DNA from 4 places in the Streptomyces sp. NPDC102279 genome. Region 4 is predicted to be linked to each of the others. Evidence: riboswitches for the same ligand, from Rfam matches in the RefSeq annotation. Region 4 holds a riboswitch; each other region holds the start of a gene.
The links. A riboswitch is a leader RNA that binds a small molecule or an ion and turns the genes downstream of it on or off. The one in region 4 is predicted to bind cyclic di-AMP.
Positions count from the first base shown of each region.

Region 1: it holds a riboswitch for cyclic di-AMP, as region 4 does, so the genes downstream of both, ACIRQH_RS27320 (NlpC/P60 family protein) here and ACIRQH_RS36145 (transglycosylase SLT domain-containing protein) in region 4, are expected to answer to the same signal.
Region 2: it holds a riboswitch for cyclic di-AMP, as region 4 does, so the genes downstream of both, ACIRQH_RS15305 (transglycosylase family protein) here and ACIRQH_RS36145 (transglycosylase SLT domain-containing protein) in region 4, are expected to answer to the same signal.
Region 3: it holds a riboswitch for cyclic di-AMP, as region 4 does, so the genes downstream of both, ACIRQH_RS06690 (peptidoglycan DD-metalloendopeptidase family protein) here and ACIRQH_RS36145 (transglycosylase SLT domain-containing protein) in region 4, are expected to answer to the same signal.

Region 1 covers NZ_JBIWLU010000011.1:38,838-41,028, reverse strand. The annotation lists gene pcrA (DNA helicase PcrA) at 1-350, opposite strand, end outside; cyclic di-AMP (ydaO/yuaA leader) riboswitch at 689-860, shown strand; gene ACIRQH_RS27320 (NlpC/P60 family protein) at 868-2,031, shown strand; gene ACIRQH_RS27315 (tellurite resistance/C4-dicarboxylate transporter family protein) at 2,143-2,191, shown strand, end outside.
Region 2 covers NZ_JBIWLU010000005.1:557,928-560,118, reverse strand. The annotation lists gene eno (phosphopyruvate hydratase) at 1-404, opposite strand, end outside; gene ACIRQH_RS15305 (transglycosylase family protein) at 757-1,455, opposite strand; cyclic di-AMP (ydaO/yuaA leader) riboswitch at 1,460-1,650, opposite strand; gene ACIRQH_RS15300 (transglycosylase family protein) at 1,834-2,191, opposite strand, start outside.
Region 3 covers NZ_JBIWLU010000002.1:734,133-736,323, reverse strand. The annotation lists gene ACIRQH_RS06695 (alpha-galactosidase) at 1-651, shown strand, start outside; cyclic di-AMP (ydaO/yuaA leader) riboswitch at 952-1,109, shown strand; gene ACIRQH_RS06690 (peptidoglycan DD-metalloendopeptidase family protein) at 1,114-2,043, shown strand.
Region 4 covers NZ_JBIWLU010000017.1:178,633-180,823, forward strand. The annotation lists gene ACIRQH_RS36140 (HAD family hydrolase) at 1-190, shown strand, start outside; gene ACIRQH_RS36145 (transglycosylase SLT domain-containing protein) at 479-1,207, opposite strand; cyclic di-AMP (ydaO/yuaA leader) riboswitch at 1,212-1,372, opposite strand; gene ACIRQH_RS36150 (CocE/NonD family hydrolase) at 1,840-2,191, opposite strand, start outside.

The DNA.
Region 1 (2,191 bases), on a different contig from region 4:
GGGTGCACATGGCGCTCGCCGAGGAGATGGGCGATGCGGTGGGTGAGCACGCGGGTCTTGCCGGAGCCCGCTCCGGCCACGATGAGCAGCGGGGAGCCGGAGTGGATCACGGCCGCGCGCTGGTTCTCGTTCAGCCCGTCGAGCAGGGCGGCGGGGTCCACGGCGGGCCGGTGGGCGCCGTCGCGGTAGTACGCGTCACGGCTCGGCGGCACGTCGAACCGGCCGCCGAACAGGTCGTCCGCGACCGGCTCCGGCGCGTGCTCGTCCTCGGGCGGCGGCGGGTGCTCGTCCTCGTGGGCCGCGGAGGGCTTGAGGTCCGCCAGGAAGCTGTCGTCAAAGAGGCTGCTCATCGCTCTCCGAGTCTAGGCCGCCCCACTGACACACCGCGGCCACCCCGAGAACTCGACCCGGACTCGTGACGCGCGCGCGTGACCGGACCGTGACGGTAAGTGCACGTCGGAGCGGGTGCGACGCGTCTCCGCCACGGTCGCGACGCCAGGAGGAGCCGCACCCGAGGCGGCCTCACAAAGTGGCACACACCACTCATGTCCGGCGCCTGGGGCGGTGCACATGGCCAAGGTCACGAAAATGTATCGGGCATATCGCACTCGAACCTTCACACGGGCCACACGAGTTGGCTAGCGTGCTGGAAGGCCGCCCGACCGCAACCGGCGAACGTCGCCGGGCCGAGCGGCCTCCGCCGAGTTCGGCCCGCCCACAAGGCGGCCGGAGCCGGGGACCCACCGACCTGGGGTGAATCGGTCCGACCGCCCCGTGGGGCCAGGACCGTAGGGCAAACCTTCCGGAACCACCCGCCCGAACCCGACAGCTAACTCGGTAGGCGGATGACGGAAGGAGTCGCCTCTCTTGGCGTCGCACCGCAAGTCGCGTCCTACGGGTTCGCGCATGGCAGGCATACGGACCCCGGCCCTCGCGACGGCGGCCCTCACCTCCGTGGCCCTGCTCTCCCAGACGGCGAACGCCGCGCCCCCGGCCGAGCCGAGGCCCAGCCTCGAAGCGGTCGAGAAGAAGGTCAACGACCTCTATCACCAGGCCGAGACGGCCACCGACAAGTACAACGCCGCCCGGGAGAAGACCACCAAGCAGCGCAAGCGCGTCGACACCCTCCTCGACGACGTCGCCGAGCGCACCGAGAAACTCAACTCCGCGCGCGAGGAGCTGGGTTCGTTCGCCGCCGCGCAGTACCGCACGGGAGCCTCCACGCCCGGCACCGCGACGCTGCTGCTCGCCGACGACCCGCAGGACTACTTCGACCAGACGCAGCTGATGAGCCGTCTGACGACCCGGCAGAAGGCGGCCGTCGACGACTACGTCACCGAGCAGGCGGCGACCACCAAGAAGCGTACGGAGGCCGGCGAGAGCCTCCAGTCGCTGACCACCTCGCAGAGCGCGCTCAAGACGTCCAAGGCGACGGTGCAGCGCAAGCTCTCCGCGGCCCGCGACATGCTCTCGAAGCTGACCGCCGAGGAGAAGGCGCGGCTGGCGGCGATCGAGAAGAAGAAGCGGGAGCAGGCGGCCGCCAAGGCGGCGGAGCTGGCACGGCAGCAGGCCGCGGCGGAGAAGGCGGCCAAGGAGAAGGCCACCGAGCAGGGGTCGTCGTCGGGCGGCACGACCGGCTCGTCGGGCTCGACGGCCACGGACCCCTCGTACGCGACGAAGGCCGGCAAGGCGCTCGCCTTCGCCCGCGCACAGGTCGGCAAGCCGTACGTGTGGGGCGCGACCGGGCCGGACTCCTACGACTGCTCGGGCCTGACCCAGGCCGCCTGGAAGGCCGCCGGTGTCTCCCTGCCGCGTGTCACCTACGACCAGGTGAACGCCGGCACGACGGTCTCCCTCGCCGACGCCAAGCCCGGCGACCTGGTCTTCTTCTACGAAGACATCAGCCACGTCGGGCTCTACATCGGCAACGGCATGATGATCCACGCGCCGAAGCCGGGAGCCTACGTCCGCGAGGAGTCGATCTACTACGACGGCACCTCGGCGATCCACAGCGTGGTGCGCCCCGCCTAGACCCCTTCCACTTCCACGGGGCACGCGTGCGTGAAGGCCAAATCGGCGCCACGCACGCGTGCCCCACCGGCAACCGGTCCCGCGGTCCCTAGCATCGGGCGCATGCCCGAAATGCCGGATGCGCCCGACCGTCCTCAGATCCCCGCCTGGTGGGCGCGGC
Region 2 (2,191 bases), on a different contig from region 4:
TAACGGAAGAGCGGCAGGTCGGACGCCTCGGAGGCGGCGTGCGCGACGGCGAGCGAGACGCCGAGGATGGCGTTGGCGCCGAGCGAGCCCTTGTTGTCGGTGGCGTCCAGGTCGAACATGGCCTGGTCGATCAGGCGCTGCTCGGTGGCGTCGTAGCCGACGAGCTCCGGGCCGATCTGCTCGATGACGGCGAGGACGGCCTTCTCGACACCCTTGCCGTGGTAGCGGTTGGGGTCACCGTCGCGGAGCTCGATGGCCTCGAAGGCACCGGTGGAGGCGCCGGACGGAACGGCGGCACGACCCGTGCTGCCGTCGTCGAGGCCGACCTCGACCTCGACCGTGGGGTTGCCTCGGGAGTCCAGGATTTCCCGGGCTACGACGACGTCGATGGACGGCACGAGCATCTCCTTCTGGGATGTGACGCGGGTACGCAGGGCTTGGCGAGTCCCTAGTCCTGCGGGATGAGCCTAACCGGCCCAGGGGGATCGGCCAGCCGATCGACCATCCCTTGGGCAGAACTCACGGTACATATTGTTCCCGATCGGAACAAAAAAAGAAATGAAAAACCCCGCTCCGGCGCGTACGGGGGAACACGCGCCGGAGCGGGGAGTCCGTGGGGACGGGGACCCTCGGTGGGGATCAGGCCCGGAGAGCGGGCCCGCGAGGGGGCCGTCCCGCAGCCGGGCGGAGCCGCGGGGCCGGGTCGTGGTCGCCGTCCGCCGAGGGCGACCACGTCCGGCCGGTGTGCGGCCTCGCTCAGCGGAGGTGCAGCTGCTGGCCCGGGAAGATGAAGTCGGCGTCGTCCACGATGTCGTGGTTCAGCTTGAACAGCTTCTGCCAGCCGCCCTTGACGTGCTTCTTCTCGGCGATCGAGCTGAGGGTGTCGCCCTTGACGACCTTGTACTCGCCGTCACCCTTCTTGACCTTCTTGCCGGTCGGGGTGGTGACGGTCTTCTTGGCGGCCGGGCGCTCCTGCGAACGGGAGGCGGGCTGCTCCGACGTACGGGTGTCCGAGCCGGCGGACGCCGAGGAGCCGGAGGAGGTCGAGGGGGTCGAGGGGGTGGAGCTGCCACCGCTGTACGCGGCGCTCGACAGGCCGGTGCCGCAGGTCGGCCAGGCACCCTTGCCCTGCGCGGCGAGGACCTTCTCGCCGACGGTGATCTGCTGCGACTTCGAGGCCTGGTCGGCGGTGGAGGCGTAGGCGGTACCGCCGTACGCGGCCCAGGTGGAGGACGAGAACTGCAGGCCGCCGTAGTAACCGTTGCCGGTGTTGATCGACCAGTTGCCGCCGGACTCGCACTGGGCGACGGCGTCCCACTCGGAGCCGGTCGCGGCGGAGGCGTTGCCCGCGGCCATCAGCGGGGCGGCGATGGCGACACCGGTGACACCGGCGAGCGTGGCGACACGGGTGGCCTTGTTCGGGCGGCGGTGCTTGCCCTTGCTGGAAAACAGCATCGAGTGATCCCCTCACCGACGCCTGCGAGGTGAGCTGTCGGGTTCGGGCCGGTTGAGTTGCCCGGCCGCACGTCCCGGTCCCGTCTCGGGACCACGGCGCGCGGCTTTACCCCAAGCCGTCCCCGGGTGTCTCTCAACTCCCGGTCACGGCACTTACCTTGGGTCCCCCGCTCCTGCCTACGGCGCTTGACGCGACGACTGTTCCCGTACGGCCGCTGGCAGGATTCGGCGTTGCGACCGTCGGGGCCCGCTGTGGCGAGCGGTCACGACCGTAAGCAGTCGATCGCCTGATTTTCAAAGACGATCAGGGCTTCTGAGACTCATGTCTCACTCGCACCAAACCGGACATTCCCCAGCGAACCATGACGCGAACTCCCGCTACTTTTCGACCGTTTCGCTATCAACAGCAAGGCTCTGACCGGGAAGGATGAGGTCGGGATCGATGCCCACGGTCTTCTCGTTCGCGGCGTACAGGTCGGCCCATCCGCCCGTGACGTCAAGGTCGTCGGCGATCGTCCAGAGGCTGTCGCCGGCGCGCACGACGTAGGTGTCGTCGCCGGCGTCGCGCGCGTCGTCCGAGCCGCGCGAGGCGTGCCGTCCGGACGCGCTGTCCGTACGGCCGTCGGTGGCGGCGTCCGTCGCGTCCTCGTCGGCGCTGCCACGGTGCCGCCCGGGCGCGGCGGACGCGTCCCCGGAGGCCTCCGAAGAGGTGCCGCTCCGACCGGACTTGTCCGAC
Region 3 (2,191 bases), on a different contig from region 4:
CTCCTCGACCGGCTGCGCGCGGCGCACCCCGGCGTCGCCTTCGAGTCGTGCTCCGGTGGCGGCGGCCGGATCGATCTCGGTGTCATGGCCCGTACCGACCAGGTGTGGACCTCCGACAACACCGACCCGCTCGACCGGCTCGCCATCCAGCACGGCTTCAGCCAGATCCATCCGGCCCGCGTCATGGCCGCCTGGGTCACGGACAGCCCGAACAGCCTGCTCAACGGCCGGGTCAGCTCGCTGCGCTTCCGCTTCGTGAGCGCCATGGCCGGGGTCCTCGGCGTCGGCGGCGATCTCACCCGGTGGAGCGCGGAGGAACTGGCGGAGGCGCGGGACTGGGTCGAGCTGTACAAGGAGATCCGGCCGGTCGTGCAGCAGGGCGACCTCTACCGGCTGCGACCCCCGGAGAGCGGCCTGAGCGCCGTCCAGTACGTGCTCGGCGACGAGGCCGTGGTCCTCGCCTGGCTCCAGGCGCAGCACCACGGAGTGCGGCCCGCCCCGGTCAGGTTGCGCGGGCTCGACCCGGCGGGCTTGTACGAATGGGTCGAAACGGGCGAAGTGCACCGTGGCGCGGTGCTGCTGCACCACGGCCTGGACGCCGGACTGCGAGGCGATCTCGATGCGACGGTTATCCGCCTGCGTCGCATCTGACTGTTCTGTCCGAAATGGCGCCTTCATTGCAACTGGCCCTGGAATAAGGCGACGTGAGTCGGGTCGCGTGAGCAGCGTCATATTCGTGACGATGTGTTGCCGTCGGGATTTCGTAACCGGCCTTTGTTTCCGGGCGGATTGAAAACCCGGAAAGATCGTCATTCCACGGAGGGTGACGGTGAATTCCGCATGGATCAAGAAAGGCGAGCACACAGAATCCGCACACAGTTGTCGGCGCGCTCGCATCTCGCTTACGTTCTGCCTCAATCCGGACGGACGCCCAATCCTGCCGCCGCCCGGAATCCGCACTCACCCGTACACGGCAGGAGCGGGGGACCCACAGGTTCCGCGCCTGGTCCGGTCTCCGGAACAGGCTAGGGGTACAGCCATGCAGCCGCGTGGCCGGGCATCTCCAGCCCGCACCCGACAGCTCACCTCGCAGGCGCCGGAGAGGAAAACGCCATGCCCGCGAAGGGTAAGCACCGCCGTCCCAAGTCCCTGCGTTTCACCCGCTCGATCGCCGTGGCAGGAACCGGTGGCGCCGCACTCGCGCTGCCGCTGCTGGGAGCCACCGGCGCCCACGCCGCCACCCCGGCCTCCGCGGTCACGCAGCACACGGAGAAGTCCGCGACCGTCGCCCCGGCCGCCGCGAAGGCAGGCACGTCGAAGACGTACGCGGTGAAGGCCGGCGACTATCTCGCCAAGATCGCCGACGCCCAGCACGTCAGCGGCGGCTGGAAGAAGATCTACTCGGACAACCGCTCCGCCATCGGCAGCGACCCGTCGCTGATCCACCCCGGTCTGAAGCTGTCCCTCGGCGCGAAGGCCTCCGCCCCGCAGGCCTCCGCCCCGGCGAAGCCCTCGGCCGCCAAGCCGGCCGCCGCGAAGCCCGCCGCTGCGAAGCCCGCCGCCGCGAAGCCCGCGGCCGAGAAGGCCGACACGGCGAGCACCGCCACCAAGACGGCCGCCACCACCAACAGTTCGGGCTACACCCTCCCCGTGGACGGCGCCACCATCGGCACCAACTACAAGGTGGCGGGCAGCATGTGGTCCAGCGGATACCACACGGGCACGGACTTCGTCGTCCCGACCGGCACCACCATCAAGTCCATCGCCGCGGGCACCGTCGTCTCCGCCGGCTGGGGCGGCGCCTACGGCAACCAGGTCGTCATCCAGCACGCCGACGGCCGGTACTCGCAGTACGCCCACATGTCGTCCCTGTCCGTCTCGGCGGGCCAGGCCGTGACCGAGGGCCAGCAGATCGGCCTCTCCGGCGCGACCGGCAACGTCACCGGACCGCACCTGCACTTCGAGATCCGCACCACGCCCGACTACGGCTCGGACATCGACCCGGTCGCGTACCTGCGCTCGCACGGTGTCGCCGTCGGCTGACGCCACCTCCGCCCGACCTGCTCCTGACGGCAGGCCAGCCTCCGAAGGCCGGACCCCACGATCCCCGGGGTCCGGCCTTCGGTGTGTTGCCGTGTCCGCCGGGGCCCCCATCGCGGTGGCAGCGCCAACAGCCCTGACGAGAGCCTTA
Region 4 (2,191 bases):
CGGCCTCACCCCGTCGGCGACGCTGGCCTTCGGGGACATGCCCAACGACATCCCGATGTTCGACTGGGCGGCCCACGGGGTCGCGATGGCCAACGCCCATCCGGAACTGAAGGCCGTGGCGGACGAGGTCACCCTCTCGAACGAGGAGGACGGGATCGCGGTGGTCCTGGAACGGATCTTCGGGTTCTAGGAGGGGAGCCGGCCCGGGGCATCCGCCGTCGCCCCGGGCTGCGCCCTTCGCACTCCCGGCGTGCGACCGTCCAGCGCACGCGGTCCGCCACCATCCCGTGCACGTGGTCCGCTTCGGCCCAGTGGTCCGCCACCGCCCCGCGCACGTGGTCCGCTTCGGCCCAGCGCACGCGGTCCGCCACCGTCCCGCGGCACCGGTCGTTCACCGGACGGGCCGGTACGCCACCGCCGGCGGACCCGAAGGTGCCGCCGGCCGGTGTCGTGCGAGGGCGCGGGTGCGCCGGTGCGATCAGTAGGCGCCGTTGACGTTGTCGATCGAGCCGTACTTGTCGGCGGCGTAGTTGCAGGCGGCCGTGATGTTGGCGACCGGGTCGTAGGGGTCCATCGACGTGCCGGCCACGTGGTAGGCCTGGAACGTGGGGTCGATGACCTGCAGGAGGCCCTTCGAGGGAGTGCCCGCGACCGCGTTGGAGTCCCAGTTGTTGATGGCCTGGGGGTTGCCGGAGGACTCGCGCATCACGTTGCGGTAGATGCCGTCGTAGCTGCCCGGAATGCCCGCCTTGCCCATGATGTCCAGGGACTGCTTGATCCAGCCGTCCAGGTTGTTGGCGTAGGTGGTGGCGGAGGCCTGGGTGGCGGTGGTCTTGGCGGCCGTGGTCGCCTTGGCCGGCGCCTTCAGGGTCTTCGTGCCGACGGTCAGCGTGAGGCCCGTGCGGAGGTGGCCGGGGTTGTCGCCGATGACCGCGCGGTTCGCCGCGTACAGCTTCTGCCAGCCGCCGCTCGACGGGTACTTCTTCGCGATCTTGGTCAGGGTGTCGCCTGCGACCACCTTGTAGGTGATGAGCTGGACGTTCGGGACGACCGCGGTCTTGGCGGTCTTCGCGACCTGGGGGGTCGCGGCGTGGGCGCCGGTCGCGCCCATGAGGGGGAGGGCGAGGGCGAGGGCGCCCGTTCCGGCGGCGATCATTCCGCGGGTGATGAAGGTGGTTCGGGCGTGACGGTGCGTACCTGCGGGCATGACGAAATGTCCTCTCCGACGCCTACGAGGTGAGCTGTCGGGTTCGGGCGGGAGATGCCCGGTCGCGCTTTTGGGCGCGGCTTCACCCCTAGCCGGTCCGGTCTCCCGGGTCGGCGGCTTACCTGCGGTTCCCCCGCTCCTGCCGTGCGTGGGTGGGTGGGTTACCGGGCGGCGGCAGGATTAGGCGATCCGCTCGGTGCGACGAGAACGTATGCGACTGCACATGTCGGGAACAAGGCCTGATGTGGCGGTGAAGATCGCTTTTGCCTGTTTAGGGCGAGGGTGATACGTCCGATTACGCCGGAATTGAATCCTCAACTTGCCTTTGGCAAAGGGGGTGGCAAGGAGTGGGTGCGGGGTGATCCACTGGCGCCCGCGTGACCCAACTCACGCGCCCGGGGGTCATCAAGGCGGCATGCCGGGCAAGTCGGGCATTACGCCACCACTGTTCGGGGTGCGGGGAGTTCCCGGACGCCCACCGGCCAGGGCGCGCGGCGCGCGAGACCGGCGGGGTGGCGGAGCGCGGGCCCGAGAGGGCGCCGGTGAAATGTGCCGCGTGGAGGCGGAGTTGACGGTTCCCGGGTCGAGGCCGGGCGGGGCGGCCGGTGAACTGCCGTCCCCGCCCGGTTCTTTCAGCCCGCGCTGCGCGGGATGCGCTTCTCCCAGGTCCGGTGGAAGACGACCTCGTCGCCGTCCCGGCAGACGACCTCGTTGGAGGTGATGAACTCCTGCGCGTCGCACGTGAGGACCGACGTCGTCTCGACGCGGGCGTCCCAGGGCAGGTCGGGGCGGTGCAGCCGGACCGACCAGGTGGACCGGGCGCGGGCGGACAGCGGGTCCGACTCGTCGATCGTGTACGTCTCCCGCGCGTCCTCCGTGAACTCCAGACCGTCGGGATACACGCGGGTGCCGCCGTAGCGGGGGTCCACGTCGAGGCGCCAGGTGCCCGCGGCCACGTCGCGCAGGACCAGGCGCTCCGGGCGG